One region of the Paenibacillus sp. SAFN-117 genome, then DNA from elsewhere that is predicted to be linked to it. Evidence: riboswitches for the same ligand, from Rfam matches in the RefSeq annotation. Region 1 holds a riboswitch; each other region holds the start of a gene.
What was found. A riboswitch is a leader RNA that binds a small molecule or an ion and turns the genes downstream of it on or off. The one in region 1 is predicted to bind cyclic di-AMP.

Region 1 (6,857 bases):
CATGGTGCCGTACAGGCGGCGGCCGCCGCTTTACAGGCCGGTTCCGATGCGCTGGCCGTAGGTCTGATCAGCGAGGCGCTGCAGCTTAGGGAAAGCGGCATTCAAGTACCTATTCTCGTACTGACGCCGGCACTTCCGGCCGATGCGGACCTGGCGGCGGAATACGGGATTTCCCTGACGGTTTGCGATGAAGGCTGGCTGAGGGAGATGAGACGGCACAAGCAGAGCCGCAAGCCGCTGCGTGTGCATGTCAAAATGGATACCGGCCTCGGCCGCATCGGCATTCGCCATTTCTCCGAATGGGAAGCGATGGCCCCATATTTGCAGAGTGAAGACCTCATTGTGGAAGGGGTGTATACTCATTTCGCAACAGCCAATCAGGCGGACTCAGATTATTACAAACGGCAATTCAGCCGCTTTAAAGAGATGAGAGGGTGGGTAGCTGATTCCGGTTTTGCCGGCTTTATTGCACATTGCTCCAACAGCGCAGCGGCACTGCAATATCCGGAGTTCTCTCTCGATATGGTGCGGGTAGGGGCTGCTGTCTATGGAATCAATCCATGTGACGGGGAAGTCAAGCGGAGATTGGATGTCGAGCTGAAGCCGACCTTGTCCCTGCATTCGGAAATCGTGCAGGTCAAATATGTAAAGCAGGGCGAAAGCATTGGTTATGACCGTTCCTACACGGCTGTTTGCGACGAGTGGCTGGGCACCGTCTCCATCGGTTATGCGGACGGCTGCTGCAAAGGGTATCAAGGCTTCTATACGCTTGTTGATGGACAAGCGGCTCCGATTGCCGGAAATATTTGCATGGATCAAATCATCATCCGGCTGCCCCGATATTATCCCGTCGGTACACCGGTAACGCTGATCGGGAAGCAAAGGGACAGGGAAATCAAACTGGACGACCTGGCCGATCATATCGGGAGCATCCCCCAGCAAGTTCTGGCCATGATAACCGCCCGGGTGCCCCGGATCTATCGAGGAGCGGAAAGCATGAGCGAGATCATCTCCGCTCGTGCGCTATCCAAAGCTACAGGCTAATCATTAAGAAGAGAAGCGGGGCGGAAGCGCGGGAAGCAGGCCGGCTATGCCGGCGAGGATATGTACAATAATAACCGTCCGACAGCGTATCTGCCGGACGGTTTCTTAATTAAGAACTATGGGCCGGAATCCGCTTAACACTCCACTAGCCTGCTTTACTAGATTAGGATTTGCGGAATCGATGCCAATTGCTTTTCTCAACCTATCCAAAAGTAGGCAACCGTGATGACGACACCGGCGAAAATCAGAAACAGCAATGTCCCTAACAGCTCTCTGTTAATTCGCTTCGGATCGTTCTCATCCACAGGTGGCTTGTTCTGCCGCATGTTCCTCAGGCTCCTTTCTGTATAGAAATGTTCACCGGAACAAATCTATACGGAAGCCCACGAAAGTGGACGTAAACTTGATAGGCATCAGAAATTGCCGATGCCGCAGTTTGAAGATCATTAAATCTGCATAACGAAAATGAAAAAGCGGCAGCAGCTTCTTCCGGAGAAAAATCAGATATAAAACTACAGCGATGAGAACGGCCATTGTAGGCTCGAAGCTTCTGACGACGGAGTGGAGATAGGAATCCGGCTGCCGTGATGACAGCAAAGGATCGCCGATCGTCAAAGGGCCGTCAGACTCGGATATACCCACGGGAATCGAAGCTGCAACAAGCAGAAAGGAAAGCAGCAGAAGTCCCATTCTACCTCTTGAATTCATGGAAGCCACCTGTATCCATATATTTTCCCCATCGTATCATTCCGGGATGGCTGCTGTCTATTCCGTCGGTATTTCTTTGATCCGGTCGGATAACAAACCGTCCGAGGAATGGTTTTCCCCTGTAACAAAATGCTTCATGTAATACGATACATAACTGCCGTAGCGGGAAGCCGAGGCTAGAAGAAGTTCATCTACATAATGCACTCCTGAAGAAAGGCTGTCCAGCATCGCCGCCGAAGCTGCCGCGTACAGTCCGCAAGCGACCTGAAAATAGGTGGCGCTGATTCCGAATTTGCGAAAGATGGAACGATTGTCCAAAACATTATACATATAGCGTTCTTTATCCTCGTATACTAGCAGCACCCCGACCAGGTCCTCGCCCAATAATTCCGCTTCCTCGGGATCGAGCACCCGGTGATGCCAGTCCCATAAATCGTCCACATTGTCCAGATTCGTTCGGATGATATCGGTCATGTATTCGCTGACCCGATAGAGGAAGCCGACCTCCATGTCATACAATTTCCCTAACGTGACAACCTCTTCATGCGGCATAAGGCAGCCGTAGAAGCTTTTGTCCCCAAGGGTGACCTTGAACTCCAGCTCGTACACTTCTCTAAAAATGACGAAAGGAGAACGCCATTTCATAAACACCGGGTAATTTAATATGGCTTCGTCAAGGAAACATTCAGGTGACCAGGAGGAGTAGACGGTGTTGGCTTGAATGACGGACGGATCTCTATAGAAGGAAGTATCCTGTTCTACTATATAACAAGCGAGCGGACGTTCATCGGGGTAACGGTTAATCATCTCTATGGCCATCCACTGGACGACCCCCGGGTTCATTCCCGAGCACAGAATTCCTTTCATATTTGTATACTTATCCCTTGCTTCATCTACAATGCGATATCTTTCCAGCAGGGTGAATCTCTCCACGGCCTCCGTTTCGTCCACCCAAGTATTTTCCAGAGCCGAGTTGATATAGGAAATGCCGAATTCATTGCAGCATTCCAGCATGCCGACGGTATCGGCCCAGGAGACATCAATAACGAGATTGGTCCGGGTATGGAGCAAATGCTCCTTAAAGCGGTCCGTGTCTGCCAAATCGAACGAATGTACGGCCAGTTTGTCAGCCAGGGACGGATATCTTGTCCGGTAATGATTCAATGGTTTCTGCCGGATATCTATCAAATGGATTTGACTGTTCTGAAGAAGGGAGTGGAGTGGGGCGGAAGCGTGTTGACAAGAATGATTTAACAAGGCAAGCAATGCTTTGGCTACCCCTCCGCTGCTTCCGAGCAGGCTTATCACCAAGTTAGTTGCCAATATCGTTCACCTCTTTCATCAAATTCCAGCCAGGCCGAATAAGGCTAAAACGTAGTCAGGATCGAATCCAACGGTCTCAGGCCTGCGGCGACGGCATGGACTTTTTTTCTGAATTTGCGGGGAATGAGATGCTTCAGAGGCTGATCCACCTGATTAAAATATTTGAAGGCTTCCGCGGCCATCTCATCCCACAACCGGTAATAATGCAAATAATCGTCGGGCATGACTATAGTCCGGGAGGTGCCTTCCTCCGGCACACATACAAAGGGCTCCTCATCCCCCAAAATTCCATAATCACTCGTTAACTCTTCGCCGGGATGGATGTCCCTCGCCGCTAATTCCAGTTCATACGCCGTTCCTATACAATTAGGATTAAAGCTGTGATTGATGTATCTTCCGTGGTCCCAGCACAGAACATATTCTCCTTTTTCATTTTGGTAAGCGTATTTGTAGACGATATCCCGCCGCAGCGGTTCCAGAGAATCGACGTAATCCTCGTCCAGAATCATATCTAAGTCATCCAATACCCAAACAATAGTTCCTTTAGGAATAAATTTGGTCGCGAATACGCCGAGCCCTATCTTTTCGTTAACGAAGCGAAGCTCCGTATCCGGATGAATCATACAAACCACCGTCCTCAAAATTTGATAAAGCAATTTAATAGATTTATCTAATAGTAATAGAGTATTTAATAATGAGAGATTTCGTGATAGAAATGGGTCTAGCTATCGCGGAGTCATGCAGGAGCGGAGAAGATAACGGCGAGGGAGGGGCAAAAAATCAATCAGTTAGGGGAGGGGATAATGGCGTTGAGCAGTAAAAGGAAGGGGATGGCCGATTTTGTAAAGGATGGTTGTCAAGGCTTAATGGTTGACAATTTCCTTATTCTGCTATACAATTTGATTACGCTTAATTTCCGATTATCACATCGGAAAGCGGGGGAACCAGTTATTGGGGCGAATCATTGCTTTACGAATGTAGGGAACCATCTTCCCGAGCCCGTCAGCTAACCTCGTCTGCAGTGGATGGGTCAAGACTGATATAGGAGCAAACTTGCTTACACTTTGACCCTTGTAGGGTCTTTTTGTGTATAGGGTCCCGCCGCTGACAGAGATGGGCTTTCCGTCAGGGCGGGACATTTTTGCTTTTATACACTGATTGGAATGGGGTGTTGAACGTGGATACCGAAGAATCGATTCTAAGCGAACCTCCGCCTATAGGCTCTTGGTTCCTGCTCATTACTAAGATAGGAAGAGACACGACTTGAACAGAATAAAGGAGGAATTGGAATGGCCCAGCCGAAGTATATCACCGATATCGACAAGATAACGGCTATACCGGAGGAAGAGAGACAAAAGCTTAAGCAAATAACGGAGAAGTTCGTTTTTCGGGTTAACGACTATTATTTAGGATTAATCAATTGGCAAGATCCCCATGATCCCATTAAGAAGCTGGTAATTCCCAATGAAGGAGAGCTTCTCGAATACGGCCGCTGGGATGCTTCCGACGAGGACACGAATTATGTGGTTCCCGGCTGCCAGCACAAGTATAAGACAACAGCTCTGTTGATTGTGTCGGAGGTTTGCGGCGCTTACTGCCGATATTGCTTCCGCAAACGGCTATTCCGCAACGATGTCAAAGAGGCGATGCTGGATGTAGATCCGGGAATTGAATATATTTCCCGGCATCCCGAAATCAACAACGTCCTGCTGACAGGCGGAGACAGTCTGATTCTCGCCACCTCCAAGCTGAAGATGATTTTCCAACGGCTTCGGGAAATCAAGCACGTCAAAATTATTCGCCTCGGCTCCAAAATCCCCGTTTTTAACCCAATGCGGATATACGAAGACCAGGAATTGCTGGATACGATTCGGACTTATTCGACTCCTGAACAACGAATATATGTAATGGCTCATATTAATCATCCGCGGGAAATTACACCGGAAGCGAAACGGGCATTTCAGGCGCTTCATGAAGCAGGAGCCATTGTTGTCAACCAGACTCCGGTGCTGAGAGGAATTAACGATGACCCTGTCGTTCTGGGAGAATTGTTAGACCAGCTATCCTGGGCGGGCGTCACTCCGTATTATTTCTTTATCAACCGTCCGGTTGCCGGTAACAAAGATTTTGTACTCCCCTTGAAGCGGGCTTACGAGATCGTGGAAGAAGCCAAAGCTCTCACTTCCGGATTGGGTAAGCGTGTGCGCCTCTCGATGAGCCATACTTCCGGCAAAATTGAAATTTTGGCGATTCAGGACGGCAAAGCGTATTTGAAATATCACCAATCCCGAGAGGGGCATTATGGCCGGTTTATGGTATTGGATTGCCCTGACGATGCGGCCTGGTTCGATGATTTGCCGGGCAATGAACAGTATTGGGAGAAGCCCAGGAAGAAAACCGATCAGGTGGTCTCTGTCAATGAGCTCCCCGACATGCCGCAAAGAAGGAGAGCAAGAGTAGCCCAGTCATAATTAATATAGCAGTGATATGAATACGAAGGCGTTCTGTGCTCCGGACTGAGGCAGGCGCCTTCATCGCGTTTTCGGAGCCGGGATTAATCTTCCACCCGGAAAAAAGAGCGAAGGGGTGTTGGTACGCCCCTTCGCTCCTGCTAATGATTTAATAAGTGCCATTGCTTGATAAATTCCGCGGACTGCCGGATATCGTGCAGCCATAAATGCTCCCGCATCGATTCCGAAAGCTCACCGGTTAGTGTAATTACTTCTTAACTTTAAACGTGTTGGTTGCGTCGATATAAGTTTGCTTGTTATCATCCATTTTATTGGCATTCGTCCAGAAAATTACTTGGTGGAAGCCGTTTTCGGATTCTACCAGTGTAAACAGATAAGCGATCTTGACTTTATCCACTTCTCCCCGGACTTCAAACTGGATGCCTTTGTTACCGTTAATATCTGTTTCAACAGGATCGGAATGGACGGCGTTGCCGATGAGAGAACCGTCTGTCTGCATGGACATAATCAAATCGTAGTATTCTTGCAGCGTAAATCCGTCGTCGAAATCTGTCTTGGGCTCGTTAAGAACCATCAGATAGTTCTCGTTTCCTGCAGAGAGATTAAGGGCTTGGAGGTCGGCTTCGTCGTTCAGCCCATTAGCTTCCGTCCAGCCGCCCGGCAGTGTAATTTCCGTCAAGTCTGCACTATCGGTAAGTACGACATCCTTGCCGCTCGTTTTGGAATCCGAACCGTTCCCGGCCGTAGTTTCAACATCATCTTTCAGAACCCGGAAAGAATTAATGACGTTAGTAAATTCTTCCTCGTACTCATCATAGCGTTCATCCAATGTCCAAGCAGCCAATTGATAGAAACGGTTGCCTTTCTCCAGGTATGTAATCAAATAACGGACTTTGATACCGGTAATCTCGGCCGAAATAACGGCTTGTTTTGCGGGGATGCCGTCAATTTGAATATCTTTGGTTTCACTGATTTTTGTATTTTCCGCGGTCATTTCGATGTTCTGATTAGCAACGGTCATGAAATCATCAAGCGTAGTATCGTCAGCAAATTCCGATTTAGCGAATGGAACAGCAATCACGTACTTTTCTTTCACAAGGTTGGCTGCGCCCAGAATGGCCTGCGCGTTTAGCGAGTCATTCTCTTTCCAATCCTTAGGAACAGTAATTTGCACGCTCTCGTCCTTGCTCTTCAGCTCTTTCCCGTCCGCCGCAGGCTTCTGGCTGGCCGTCGGGGAAGCCGAAGGCTCGGTGGATGCCGTAGGACTTGGCGAAGGGTCGGTTGTTGTCGGTGGTTTGTTATCCGAACCGC
Region 2 (6,857 bases), on a different contig from region 1:
ATCGACCGTAGAGCATATCGGGCAGAAGGCGTATGGAGAGTTCCAATCGGGTGACCGGGAGGCCCCGCTGAAGGCCATTCGCAAAATCTACGATTTGCTGAAGCCCGGAGGCAAGGCGATCATTACCGTTCCGTTCGGGCGTCTAACGGACGTAGGGTGGCTTATTCAATTCAATTCGGAGTATCTCCGGCTCCTGACCGCTAAATATGATATTCCGGATACCGCCGTCTCCTTTTCCTTCATGAGGAAACTGGACACGGACATAAGCTTCGAAGCTCCGAGCCAATTATGGGTTCAATGTGAAGAGCGGGATTTGGCGGACTGCCGGTTCAACCATCCGTTCTTCCTGGCCAACGGGCTCGCCGTTATCCGTTTGAACAAAACCGACGAGCTTCCTGCGCTTGCCGAACTCCCTCCTGCCGAACTGCGCTATGAGACTCCACCGGGGATCGGCAACCTGTATTATTCTTCATTTATTCTGCCTAGGCCTTCCGATAAGGACGGTTGGATCCGAAGCAATCAGCCCGGATTCATTTTCTTTGGCCCGTATATCAAATTGCCCGTCCAGGTATACCGCTTCGAAGTGCGGATAGAAATAGTCGGCGCAGGCCACTTTACGTTGGATATCACGTCCAATGCCGCTAATAAATTGTTGTGGCAAAAACACTTGTTCCTAACGTCTCAGCTGCAGGAAGTCATCTATTTGCATGAGGATGAAAAAGATGTCGAAGTGCGTTTATATAAGCACGATATGAACGCTTGCGCGGTGCGTGTGCCGTCGATTTACTTGGCGCCGTTATAGCGGAAGGGGAGATTCAGTTGAGCAGACCTCATTATTACTTGGGTGACAACACCGTATTAACAAATATAAATCATGGCCCTTATATGTTTCTGGATACACGGGATCCGGTTAACTTAGCCATTCTATTAACGGGCGATTGGGAGAAATGGATTACAAACATTATGTTGTCGATCGTCAAACCCGGTATGACCGTGCTCGATATCGGAGCCCATACCGGATTTTTCTCGATTTTATCCGGAATGCTTGTAGGGCCTACCGGCCAGGTGCATGCATTCGAGCCGAACCCTTTTCACCATAGAAATCTGTTAAAAAGCATTTCCTTCAACGGGATGTACGGGCGTGTCCATCTGCACCGGGTCGCGCTGTCCAATCAAAGAGGGGAAACCGAATTTCAGACGATAGGGGATGGCGGGACAAGCATCCAATTTTTAGGAATTGAAGCTATCAACGAGCCGACAAAGTTCAAAGTCAAGCAAGGATTGCTCACCGACTTCCTTCCCAGCCTTAAAGCGGACGTGATTAAAATCGATGTAGACGGGGCGGAGCCGTTGATTATGGATAGCGTCTTTGAAGTGATCGACCACAATCCTTCCATCATCATTCTAATGGAGTATTTGCCGGTTATATGGCGCGGAGGCACCCCGGGTCCGATTCTGCAGAAATTTGTCCAACGCGGATTCCGGTTTCATATTTTGTTCAGAGATGGACAGGTGGTGCCTACCGATGCAGCGGGATTGGAGGCGCATCAAGACCCTGATCAACTGGACTTGCTGATTGTCCGCTGAAGCTGCGCCTGTATCCAGGAGCAGTAACCACATTTTAAGAGATGGGAACGGAGCAAGCGGCAAGCAAGTGTCATCGTTTTACTTATCAGCTCCCTGCAGTGCACACTTGCATAGCTGGGCCCAAACCATAAATTAAGCCGAAACTAATAAAAATCGTAAGAAGGTATCCTTCTTACGATTTTTTGCGCTTATGGACAGAAGAGCGGTCATTTCGCTTTCTCAATGATAAGCCCTATCGAGGTAGTGACATATTGCGCCAACAGCAGTCTTAAGTGCGGATTTGAATGGGGGGGAACATCAATATGGCGGTCTATCGGGCCGGTGCCTACCGAATAATCGACTTCTATGGAATGTCCTTGTGCGCGCAGCGTATGGACCATCCATTCGATGTCCTTAAGGCGGAAGAGGACCGTAGGGCCTTCTTCCAGCGTCTGGTCGTTGGAGGAAAGGTTGAATTCGGTCGTATGAATGGCAACTCCCCCGGGCTTCAGGCAGTTCATTTGGTTCAAGATAAACTGCTTGCCCAGCGCAATCGATCCACAGTGCTCGAAGGAGCAGGAGGACCAGGTAAAATCGAATTGGTTAAATAAATGCGGAGGAATCGCATTCATATTGACCACTTCAAAGGTAACCCGCTGACGAAATAATTCAGGATCGCATAACCCTCTTTCATTCAAATCCTGAATACCTGCGGCATGCATGTTGGATTGCGCCCAGCCCTGTACGGAGGCGGAGGGAGCATCCAGATCGGTGGCCGTGATATAGCAGCCTCTGGAAGCAAATAAGGAGGCGAGCGGCTCTTTGCCGACACCAAATCCCAATCCTCTTCTGCCGGGGCCTAGCATTCCCCGTTCCAACAACCCTTGATAGATATAACAGTATTCCCACAGCTTTCGATGATACTGCAGAGGCTCCTTCAAGGCGAGGCAAGCTTCCTGTAGCCAGACGGACTCGAAGTCCTGTTGTTTGCACACCTGTGAAATCAACATTGAACGGATCGCTCCTTCTGCGAAGAGGATTTGAAAATAGTCCAAATGCAGTGATGTTTCTATGGTATGCGTATCTTCGGAAGGAAGGCACGGCACAGGGCCAGAGCAGCAGAGTCTTTCCATATTTTACTCGTTTAACCGGCTATTAAAATATGCTAGACTTTAACCGCCGAAACTTCAATAAATTTTCTTGAAGTGCGGGGGACGGTATGTGCCGACAATTGGGCTTGCTCGGCACTTGGGGTGAGTCGCTTATATTAGCGTAGGGATACTTCCTTTTCTCCCGAATCCGACAACTAACTCCGCAGGCAGCGAAAAGGAGCTCAGTATGAAACGATTGGTTAAAACAACAGTAATAGCGTTTACATTAAGTGTGTCTTTGGCCAGTTTGTCTTCTCCGGCTTTCGCCGCATCCTATCAGGTTCAGGATAATGATAGTTTATGGACAATCTCCGAGAAGAATCAGCTATCCTTGGAGGCCGTTATCAATGCCAACATGGGAGTGGATATGTATAACCTGCAAAGCGGCCAGACGATTACGCTTCCAGTATCTACGGAGCATTCTTATGCCGTGCAGAAGGGGGATTCCTTCTGGACAATAGCGCAGAAATTAAATATTCCTCTAGACTTGTTAATGGCGGCCAATTCTCAATATGATCCCTATAATTTATATCCGGGGCTTGTGCTGGAATTGCCGGAAGGCTACACGAATTCGAACCACTCGGTAGCTGCCTTAAGTGCGAGTCCGGAGTCTGCTCCGGCGCCTGCGAGCAATGCGCAAACGATAACGACGCCGACGGGCGAAACCTATACTTACAGCAAAGTTATACAGGCTTCCGCTACCGCTTATTCCGCCTCGCATGAAGAGAACGGATGGGGGCCTGTCGATTACTACGGTAATCCTCTGAAACTGGGAACGATAGCCGTAGATCCGGCAGTCATTCCTATGAATTCTACCGTTTATATTACCGGTTATAACAGTCAGGGGCTTCCTGTCGGAGGAATGATCGGCAAGGCAACCGACCAGGGCGGAGCGATTAAGGGCGACCGGATTGACATCTTTATGCCGGGCAGCCGTTCAACTGCAAGCCAATTCGGCATTCAGAACGTAACCGTTTATGTATTGAACTAAAGATACGGCATCCTAATGATTTGCATAAACGATCAGTCTCGTAATAGGCGAGGCTGATTTTTTTTTCAATGAACATGGGCGGGATCAAACCAACCTGCGGGCTCAAGCATACTTTGTAATTATCCGGGTGTAAGCCTGCAGGGAGGTGCAAGATGGGGATAGAGCTGATCGGAATCCATTGGGTGTATGTAGGGTTTGTCGTCATGATTATCGGCTGCATGATCATGAGAAGGGATACATCGCTTGTATGTATAGCCGGAATCTTTCTGCTCGGCTGGTTGGCTACATCGTCCTTAAGCCAATCTGTAAGCGGAATCTTCAACAGCTTTATCTATGCGATCACAGAGCTGTTGAATACGATACTGATTATTTCGATTATCGTGTCCATGGGCCGGGTGTTAACGAGAACGGGAATTAATGAAACGATGGTGTCCCCCTTTATCCGACTGATGAGAAGTCCCGGCCTAGCCTATTGGACAGTCGGATTGGTCATGCTGGTTATTTCCTTCTTCTTCTGGCCGTCTCCCGCCGTGGCGCTCATCGGGGCCGTGCTGCTGCCGGCTGCGGTTCGGGTCGGTCTGCCGCCGCTCGGTGTTGCCATCGCAATGAATTTGTTCGGCCACGGCATAGCCTTATCGGGGGACTTCGTCATTCAGGGGGCTCCCAAGCTGACGGCCGACGCTGCGGGTATACCGGTCTCCGAGGTTGTCCAGGCCAGCATTCCGTTAGTTCTGGTCATGGGAACGGTGACGACTGTAGCTGCCTTCTGGCTGATGCGCCGGGAGATGGCAGCCGGGAAGCTTACTCTCGCTACCGGAGCGGTCCGCAAGGGGGAAGCCAGAGCGGAAGGAGGAGAGGACCCCCTGGCCGCTGCCCTGCCGGACAAAGCCAAAAAAATTATGGCCGTCATCATTCCACTGTTATTTGTTGGCGACTTGGCAGCCATGTATTTCTTCAAGCTGCAGGGAGGGGAGGCAACGGCTCTGGTCGGGGGAACCTCAGTGGTCATTCTGATCACCATCACCCTGCTTGCTCATCGCAACCGGGGACTGGAGAGAACGACACAGTATCTGGTGGAAGGCCTGCAGTTCGGCTTCAGGGTATTCGGGCCCGTCATTCCGATCGCCGCTTTCTTCTATCTGGGGGATTCGGCCTTCTTCAATTTATTCGGCAGTGTTCTGCCTGAGGGGTCTCAAGGCATCGTCAATGATTTGGGGCTCGCTCTCGCCAATACGGTTCCGGTTAACAAGGAGGTGGGCGCCGTTACCCTTACGACCGTCGGCGCCATTACCGGATTGGATGGCTCCGGATTTTCGGGAATCTCGTTGGCCGGCTCCATCGCCCAATTATTCGGTACGGCCATCGGCTCCGGGATCGCTACATTGACTGCGCTGGGTCAAATTGCCGGAATTTGGGTCGGAGGAGGAACCTTGATTCCCTGGGCATTGATTCCCGCCGCGGCGATCTGCGGGGTAGATCCTTTCGAGATGGTTCGCCGCAATGTACGGCCGGTTGTGATCGGCTTGGTCGTGACGACCATTGTCGCTATGTTCCTGATCTAAATTTTCCCGAACGCCAAAGATGGCACTCCTTATGTCTAAACGTGAACGGCTAACGCTGCACGCCCGGTTCGGACCTTGTTCATCGTGCTGTAGCCGACTTTTCACATGAAGCTTGCCGAGCTGATCGTTCCAAGCAGCCTCTGGCGCAAAGCATGCCAAGACTGCGCAAATCCAAACCGGGCGTAACGTATCCGTTCGCCCGGTTTTTAAGGAAGTGCCTTCTATAGATCGGCCCCGTTCTGATGATTCGTTGCCGAACAATGATTAATTATATTTAGGCAGCCAGTCGCCATGGGCTTCGATCAAGTCATCGCACAAGGAGACAATATCATCGATGGAGAGCTCTGCCGATGTATGCGGGTCCAGCATGGCGGCGTGATAAATATGCTCTCTCTTGCGGGTGATCGCCGCTTCGATGGTCAATAACTGGGTGTTTATGTTCGTCCGGTTCAGTGCGGCTAGCTGCGGAGGCAAATCTCCTACATAGGTCGGCGTGACGCCGCTTGCGTCTACGAGGCAAGGAACCTCAACGCAGGCCTCCTTGGGAAGATTGGTGATCAGTCCGGTGTTCATCACGTTCCCACCGATTTTGAACGGGCGGTTCGTCTCCATCGCATCGAAAATATAGGAGGCGTATTCATTGGAGCGTTTATGCTCAAGGCTGCGGTTGTTCACCAGTTCATCGCGCATGGTCTGCCATCTTTCGATTTGCCGGATGCAGCGCCGCGGATATTCGTCCAACGGAATATTATAACGGTCGATTAATTCGGGATAGTTCTTCTTGATGAAATACGGGTGGTACTCCGCATTATGCTCCGATGATTCCGTTACGTAGTAGCCAAAGCGGAACATCAGTTCGAAACGGACCATATCATTATGCTTTTCCTTCTGCTTCTCCTTCGCTCTGCGCTTGATTTCCGGATACAGATCAATCCCGTCTTTCGTACATTCCAGAAGCCAGGCCATGTGGTTGATTCCGGCGATTTTGGTTTGAACTCCTTCCGTATCCATTTCCAGCTGGCGGAACAAATGCGGCATGCAAACCTGGACGCTGTGGCACAGCCCGACCGTACGGACACCGCCGTATGTAATCATCGTGTTGGTCAATACGGCCATCGGATTCGTATAGTTCAGGAACCAGGCGTCCGGGCATACCTCGCGGATGTCCTTGGCAAAATCGAGCATGACGGGAATCGTCCGCAAGTTTCGGAAAATACCGCCGATGCCGATCGTATCCCCGATGGTCTGGCGCAAGCCGTACTTCTTCGGAATTTCAAAGTCCGTGATCGTACAAGGGTCGTATCCTCCGACCTGGATTGCATTCACTACATATTTGGCTCCCCGCAGCGCCTCCTTGCGATCCGAATACGCAACGATTCGGCAACGGCTTCCCGTCGTCTGTTTCAGGTTGTTGAGCATGTTTTCGGAATCCTTTAGCCTGACGGGATCGATGTCAAACAAAGCGAGCTCGAATCCTTGCAGTGATTCGGTCAGCATGCAGTCTCCCAGCACATTTTTGGCAAAGACCGTGCTTCCGGCCCCGAGGAAAGTAATTTTGGACATGGTTAGAAGGCCTCCTTGAGTAAA
Region 3 (6,857 bases), on a different contig from region 1:
CAGGGAATTCTTCACACGGGAAAGACCCGCTCGGAGCGATTTCCAATAGCCGGACAGCTACGGTTAGTTCTGCAGCGCTGCCCGGTTCTCGCCGAAAATATTTGCCTGCTAGGCTCATTCTCTCCATAATCGGGAGCCAACAAACAACCGGCCTGCAGGGGATGATGCCGGCGAATGATTTGAAGCAGGCTATTTATTTATAAGCTGATCTTTCGAATGACTCAATCTGCTCATTGGTGCCGATAACTACCATAATATCATTGGATTCTACGATGTCATCGGCGGTAGGAGCGATTACCATTCCGCTCTTCTTGTTAATAGCCACTATACTGCAGCCATAGGTCGCTCTAAGATCAAGCTGCTTTAAGGTCTGGCCGGACATCTTGGACGGAACCGACAATTCCGCGAGCGTGTATTCCTCAGAGAGCTCGATATAATCGAGCAGATTAGGCGACACCAACTGGTGAGCAACTCTTGCCCCCATATCCCTCTCGGGGAAGATGATCCGGTCCACTCCAATCCGCTCCAGCACTTTACCGTGCAAATCGGAGAGAGCCTTGGCCACCACCTTCTTGATCCCGAGGTCCTTCAGCACAATGGCTGTCAGAATGCTGGCCTGTATATCATCGCCTATCGCCACGACCGCACAATCGAAATTTCGGATGCCCAGCGACCTGAGCATATCTTCATCCGTAGAATCGGCTTCAACGGTATAGGTCAGCTCTCCGCTCATTTCATTAACGATTTCCTCGCACTTGTCGATCCCCAGTACCTCGTATCCCAGTTTCACCAGCTCTTTAGCCAAGCTGGATCCGAATCGGCCCAGTCCGATTACCACATACTGATTTCCTTCCATGGTTTCAAGCTCCTATCCAATCGTAATTTTGCCTTCCGGGTACCGGAACAATTCTTTCTCTTTCTTCGGATTTAGTGCATAGGCTAATGTTAGAGGTCCAAGCCGGCCAAGAAACATTAGAAAGGAAATGATGATTTTTCCGATCGTCGACAGCTCCGGAGTCAACCCCATAGACAATCCAACCGTACCGAAGGCTGAAGTAACTTCGAACAGGATCATCAGGAATTGATGGTTCTCCGTAGTAGACAACACCATGGCCGAAATGATAACGATAACCAGGGCGAACAATGTTAGCGTAATGGCTTTATAAATCCGGTCCTTGGCCAGCCGATGGCGAAACATGACGATATCGTCCTTGCCTCGGACCATCGCTATCATGGCCCCGATCAGGATAGCGAAGGTCGTTGTCTTGATACCTCCCCCGGTCGAACCGGGCGAAGCCCCGATGAACATTAGAATAATCAGGAAGAATTGAGTGGCCTGTCTGAACGAGCCGACATCGAGCGTGCTCACTCCCCCCGAGCGCGGTGAAACCGCGTGGAAGAAGGAGGCTAACACCTTACTTCCTCCATTAAGAGGCCCGAGAGTAGCCGGATTGGTAAATTCGAAGGTGAAGATGACCACCGCCCCTCCGACAATAAGAACCGCCGATGTGAACAGAACTACTTTCGTATGCAGCAGAAGCCTCTTCCGCTTCTTATATTCCATCAAATCGGACATCACGATAAATCCGATTCCGCCCAGAATAATCAGGGCCATAGCTATAATGCTGACGATCGGGTCGTTCGTAAACAACGCTAGCCCGCTGAATCGGCCGCTGACTCCTCCGAATAAATCGAAGCCGGCATTATTAAACAATGAAATGGCATGAAACATTCCGAAGTAGACAGCTTCCGCGAACGGAAAATCAACGGACCAGCGCAAAGTAAGCAGGACGAAGGCCACGAACTCTATACTCAGCGAGTAAATAATGATTTTGCGGATGAGGCGGACGATTCCTTCCATGCTGTTCTGATTGAGCGCCTCTTGAAGAATAAGCCGCTCACGGAGCGATATTCTTTTCTTGAGCACCAGGGCAAAAAGCGTCGACATCGTCATAAAGCCCAGGCCGCCAATCTGGATAAGCAGCATAATGACCATCTGGCCGAAGACGGAATAAGTCGTCGCCGTATCCACAACTACGAGCCCCGTCAGACACATGGCTGAAGTAGCCGTGAACAATGCATCCACGAAGGGCACGGAACGGCCGTCAACCGACGCCATCGGAGTCGTCAGCAGGATGGTTCCTATCAGTATAATGATGATAAATCCGGAAGCCAAAATTTGCGGCGGATGCATTTTCGTAAACAATCGTTTCAGCAACGTTCATTCTCCTCTGGAAACAAAAAAAGCACTGGAAAACCAATGCTTTAGGCGTATGGTATCCTGACAGCAAGCCTACGAGGTTAGCTGACGGATTCGGGTGTGCAGGCACCCTATTTGCATTGGAACTAGCAAAATTCACCCCAGTTAAATGGTTCCCCCGCTTTCTAAAAGAAATTCGGCTTCTATTTAATTGATAACGATTATATCCTGCTTTTGGTCGGTATACAAAGTCTGTATTTTAGGAAAAAATCATGCTGTAAGGAAGTATTCGGGCAAAATGGTCAGGCAATGCAAGATTTCATTTTATTTTCACGCGATTTCCTTGCCTTGCATTGAATAAGACGAGTCGTTTCTTGAAGCTTATCAAGCGGTTTCCGTATTTTCGATAACGGTGAAGAGACACGGCCCAAGCAGAGGTAATCACTGGAAACAGGCCGTTATCTATGGTACTTTGGAATGAAGAAGATTATTGCGGAGGAGAATGCCCGTGGTTCCACACAGAATAAACCGTCCTCTTATTTGGCTGGCCATTATCGGCATAGTGTTATACTTCGGCGTCATCCTGATCAACCTGCTTCCCGGCGTTAACGGCGTAGAGGAAGAATTGTCAGGGCCGAAGGTGACTGAAGAGCAAGCGGCCGACCTGGCCCGGCAATTCGTCCACACCAAACAACCGGACTACACCCCTAACAAGATCAACATTATTTATCAGTCGGACAAAGGCTTGAGCGGTTATTTGCAAAAAGCGAAGCTGACCGAGGAATACAGCACCCGGTATGGAGACAATTACCCTCTCGATTATTGGGAAGTTCAAATGTTCGATTCGAGAAATCGTCTGAATTGGATCATTTTTGTCGGATTGAATGAACCCAAGGTGACGGCATGGAATCAGAAGCAAGCGGCCCCTGCCTCCTCAGGCTCTCAAGAAAGCCGCCGCTTGCTGGCCGAAAGCTTCCTGGCCGAGAACGGATATGATCCGGCGGATTTGCAGCTGATGCAAGGGTCCCGAAGCAGCCTGCTCATGTACGAAAGTGCCAAGGAGAGCATCGGCGAATCCAGGCTGCAGCTCGGAGTGGCCGTAAGAGGAGAGGAAGTGGTAGGCTTCGTTCCTTCCTTCTCGGTTCCGGAAAGCTTCCGCCAATGGCTTGCCGGGCAGGAGCGGTCTGCCGGCCTGATGTCTTATATCGGACTGGGCGGCATGTTTCTTTTGAGTATTGCGGCCTTGATCCTCGTTATTATTAACCGGAAGAAGGTCCGGTTCTCGCGGGGAATCCTCTTTGCTCTTATTTTCGCCGGGCTATACGGCCTTCACACGATAAATAGCTGGCCGGGAGCAAGCACACAAATTCCTCCGGAGGATGCCGCTATCTTCAACGTAATCTATATTGTGTTTACCTTTCTAATTATTGCGCTTCTGGCGGGCGCACAATATTTTGCAGCCATATCCGGTGACCAATTATGGAGAGCGCAGGGCTGGAATCCTTGGCCAAGATGGCGGGAGTCCAACTTTGGGGAGGATATGTTTTACGGAATGGGCCGAGGATATTTGCTCTGTTTGTTTATTCTCGGGGTACAGCAGGTTCTGTTCTTCATTGCCGGCGAAGCCTTCGATTCATTCGCAGTCAACGATCCGACCCAATCCGTGCTCAACATGTATTGGCCCGCCTTATTCCCGCTTCTTGCGTGGATGGCGGGAACCTCCGAAGAAATTATGTATCGGCTCTTCGGCATCGCCTTGTTTCAGAAGTGGTTCCGCCTCCGCTTCCTGGCAGTCCTGGTGCCGAGCATCATTTGGGCCTTGGGCCATACCGGCTACACGATTTATCCTAGCTACACGAGGTTATTCGAGGTGGCCGTGCTGGGGATCATCTTTGGATACATTTTCCTGAAATACGGCTTGATGACCGCCATCTTTACCCATGTCACGATGGATATTATTTTGATGGCTTTGTCACTGATGACGACTACACCCAGCACATCGAATATTCTGATCGGGGTTGGGTATATCCTGATGCCGGCTATCACCGGATATATATTGATGTGGGTCCACAGCCTGTTCCGTAAACGATCGGGCCCCGCGTCTACGGTATAACCGGAATCGGCCAAGAGAATTCCCGGATCCCGGAAGGCCGCTCAACGATAAACGGCTATCCATTCCTTTGAACAGACGCGTTTGGGAGAAACTTATACTTTGTATATTTCAAAAAAAGTGCACCTCAAGCCCCGTTTACAGGGATCATTAAAGGTGCACTTTTTATATGCATTAAGCCGATTATACCGTTTAATCAAGGACGACTGAGTCGCCCTCCTCCTCCTCGGTCTTCTTGTCCCCGCGGAGGGATGAAAGAATAGTTTCCGCCAGCTTCTCACCGATGCCCAACGGGCGAAAATCCTCAACGGCCGCCTCTCTTATTTTTTTCAGGGAGCCGAAATGCTTCAGCAGCAGCTTCCGCCGCTTCTCGCCAATACCGGGAATGGCATCCAATTGGGAGGCCACCATCGATTTGCCCCGTTGTTCGCGGTGGAAGGTAATGGCAAACCGGTGAACCTCATCCTGTATGCGCTGGAGCAAATAAAATTCATGACTGTCGCGCGGAAGCGGAACAACCTCCGGAGGATCTCCGGTCATAAGCTGGGCCGTTTTATGCTTGGCGTCCTTAACCAGCCCGCAAACCGGCAGGAACAGCCCCAGCTCATTCTCAAGCACATCCACGGCCGCCGATATCTGGCCTCTGCCCCCGTCGACGACAATCATATCCGGGAGCGGCAGCCCTTCTTTCAGCACTCTTTCGTAGCGCCGCCGGATAACCTCCCGCATCGTCTCGTAATCATCCGGTCCTTGGACGGTGCGGATTTTATACTTGCGGTATTCCTTGCGATCCGGCTTGCCATCCACGAATACGACCATCGCGGACACCGGGTCGGTTCCCTGGATGTTCGAGTTATCGAAGGCCTCGATCCGGTGAAGGGTGCCCGTTCCGAGCCGTTCTCCCAAATTCTCCACCGCTTTGATCGTCCGCTCCTCGTCTCTTTCAATCATCCGGAATTTCTCTTCGAGAGCCACTCGCGCGTTATCCGATGCCATATCTACCGCATGCTTCTTGACTCCCCTTTGAGGAAAATGAACCTTCACATGCAGCCACGACTCCAGAGCTTCTTTAATAACTTCCTTGTCCGCTCCGCCTGCGTGGAACGCGTCCTCGTCCTCTTCAGCCTCAACCTCCGCCGTTTCAGCCCTTCCAGCCGGACGAAGCGATCCCTCTGACTCTCCATGGACAGCTTCATCATTTGCCGCGGAAAGCTGTGCTTCAGAGCCTTCCGCTGTCTGGGGGTTAGTCGCCTCGGCATTCTCCTCCTCATTGGTCTGATGGGGGTTGACCGGCAGATGAATTTCCTTGGGCAGAGCCGGATTCTCACTGTAATATTGGGTGACGAAGGTCAAGAAATCATCATAGGGCTCCCCATAGTACGGGAACACCGTAACATGCCGCTCGATCATTTTCCCTTGGCGCATGTACAATATTTGCACGCACATCCAGCCTTTGTCCACCGCGAAGCCGAAGACATCCCGGTCGACCTGATCGGCGACGGTAATATTTTGCTTCTCCATCACCGCATCGATATGCGCAATTTGGTCGCGCAGCTCCTTGGCCCGTTCGAACTGCAGCTCTTCCGCAGCCTCGAGCATCTTGCGTTCAAGCTCCTGGCGGATTTGTTTATGCCCCCCGCTTAAGAAACGGGTAATCTCCTGGATCATCCGCTCGTATTCCTCGGGCGCCACCTCATATTCACAGGGCGCGACGCATTGTCCGATATGATAATAAAGGCAAACACGGTCGGGAAGCTTCCGGCATTTGCGCAGCGGATACAGGCGGTCCAGCAGCTTCTTCGTTTCCTGGGCGGAATAGGCATTCGGATAGGGGCCGAAATACTTCCCCTTATCCTTAACGACCTTGCGGGTAACCTCCAGCCGGGGATGCTCCTCATTGGTTATTTTAATATATGGAAAAGACTTATCGTCTTTCAGCAGGACGTTATACCTGGGATAATACTGCTTGATCAAGTTGCACTCGAGAATAAGGGCTTCCACATTATTCGCCGTCACAATATATTCGAAGTCCCGAATTTCGCTGACCAGACGCTGGGTTTTGGCGCTGTGGCTGCCGGTGAAGTAAGACCGGACACGATTCTTCAATACCTTGGCTTTACCTACGTAAATGACGGTCCCTTCCCGGTTCTTCATTAAGTAACAGCCCGGTTTATCCGGCAGCAAGGCCAATTTACGGCGAATGTTCTCCTGAATCTGTCCGGAGCGTTCTTCCATTTCGCCATCCTCCTTCCCATAATTTTGAGGTTGATGATACTAAAACCGCTTTAACAAAGTTTCAATTATATAATTTCAGGTTTCTTCTAACGAGTATGAAACGATATTTTTGCAGAACGAACGTCAAAAAAAAGCTCCTTTTCAGCATAGCAGAAAAAGAGCTTTTTTACATGCCTGTTATTTGGCAGATTATTGATGACGGGAGATAACACCCTTCAGAGCATCCTTGGATTGAAAACCGACAACCTTATCTACCGGCTTACCGTCCTTGAACAGGATTAAAGTCGGAATGCTCATGACTCCGAAACGGGA

Region 2: linked by a shared signal. The riboswitch ahead of ACTHRH_RS07765 (LysM peptidoglycan-binding domain-containing protein) and the one ahead of ACTHRH_RS02215 (KamA family radical SAM protein) in region 1 are both predicted to bind cyclic di-AMP.
Region 3: linked by a shared signal. The riboswitch ahead of ACTHRH_RS09860 (TrkH family potassium uptake protein) and the one ahead of ACTHRH_RS02215 (KamA family radical SAM protein) in region 1 are both predicted to bind cyclic di-AMP.

What each region holds. Positions count from the first base shown of each region.
Region 1 is NZ_JBQCLK010000002.1:26,706-33,562, reverse strand. Features, by position in the region: gene alr (alanine racemase) at 1-1,044, shown strand, start outside; gene ACTHRH_RS02235 (hypothetical protein) at 1,242-1,370, opposite strand; gene ACTHRH_RS02230 (hypothetical protein) at 1,402-1,752, opposite strand; gene ACTHRH_RS02225 (S-adenosylmethionine decarboxylase related protein) at 1,810-3,078, opposite strand; gene ACTHRH_RS02220 (SET domain-containing protein) at 3,120-3,698, opposite strand; cyclic di-AMP (ydaO/yuaA leader) riboswitch at 3,972-4,111, shown strand; gene ACTHRH_RS02215 (KamA family radical SAM protein) at 4,365-5,546, shown strand; gene ACTHRH_RS02210 (PsbP-related protein) at 5,794-6,857, opposite strand, start outside.
Region 2 is NZ_JBQCLK010000009.1:25,148-32,004, forward strand. Features, by position in the region: gene ACTHRH_RS07750 (SAM-dependent methyltransferase) at 1-802, shown strand, start outside; gene ACTHRH_RS07755 (FkbM family methyltransferase) at 820-1,587, shown strand; gene ACTHRH_RS07760 (SAM-dependent methyltransferase) at 1,794-2,576, opposite strand; cyclic di-AMP (ydaO/yuaA leader) riboswitch at 2,734-2,902, shown strand; gene ACTHRH_RS07765 (LysM peptidoglycan-binding domain-containing protein) at 2,905-3,708, shown strand; gene ACTHRH_RS07770 (hypothetical protein) at 3,861-5,270, shown strand; gene ACTHRH_RS07775 (alpha-glucosidase/alpha-galactosidase) at 5,535-6,833, opposite strand.
Region 3 is NZ_JBQCLK010000012.1:58,577-65,433, forward strand. Features, by position in the region: gene ACTHRH_RS09850 (LysR family transcriptional regulator) at 1-49, shown strand, start outside; gene ACTHRH_RS09855 (potassium channel family protein) at 194-856, opposite strand; gene ACTHRH_RS09860 (TrkH family potassium uptake protein) at 869-2,194, opposite strand; cyclic di-AMP (ydaO/yuaA leader) riboswitch at 2,277-2,412, opposite strand; gene ACTHRH_RS09865 (CPBP family intramembrane glutamic endopeptidase) at 2,709-4,313, shown strand; gene uvrC (excinuclease ABC subunit UvrC) at 4,503-6,545, opposite strand; gene trxA (thioredoxin) at 6,735-6,857, opposite strand, start outside.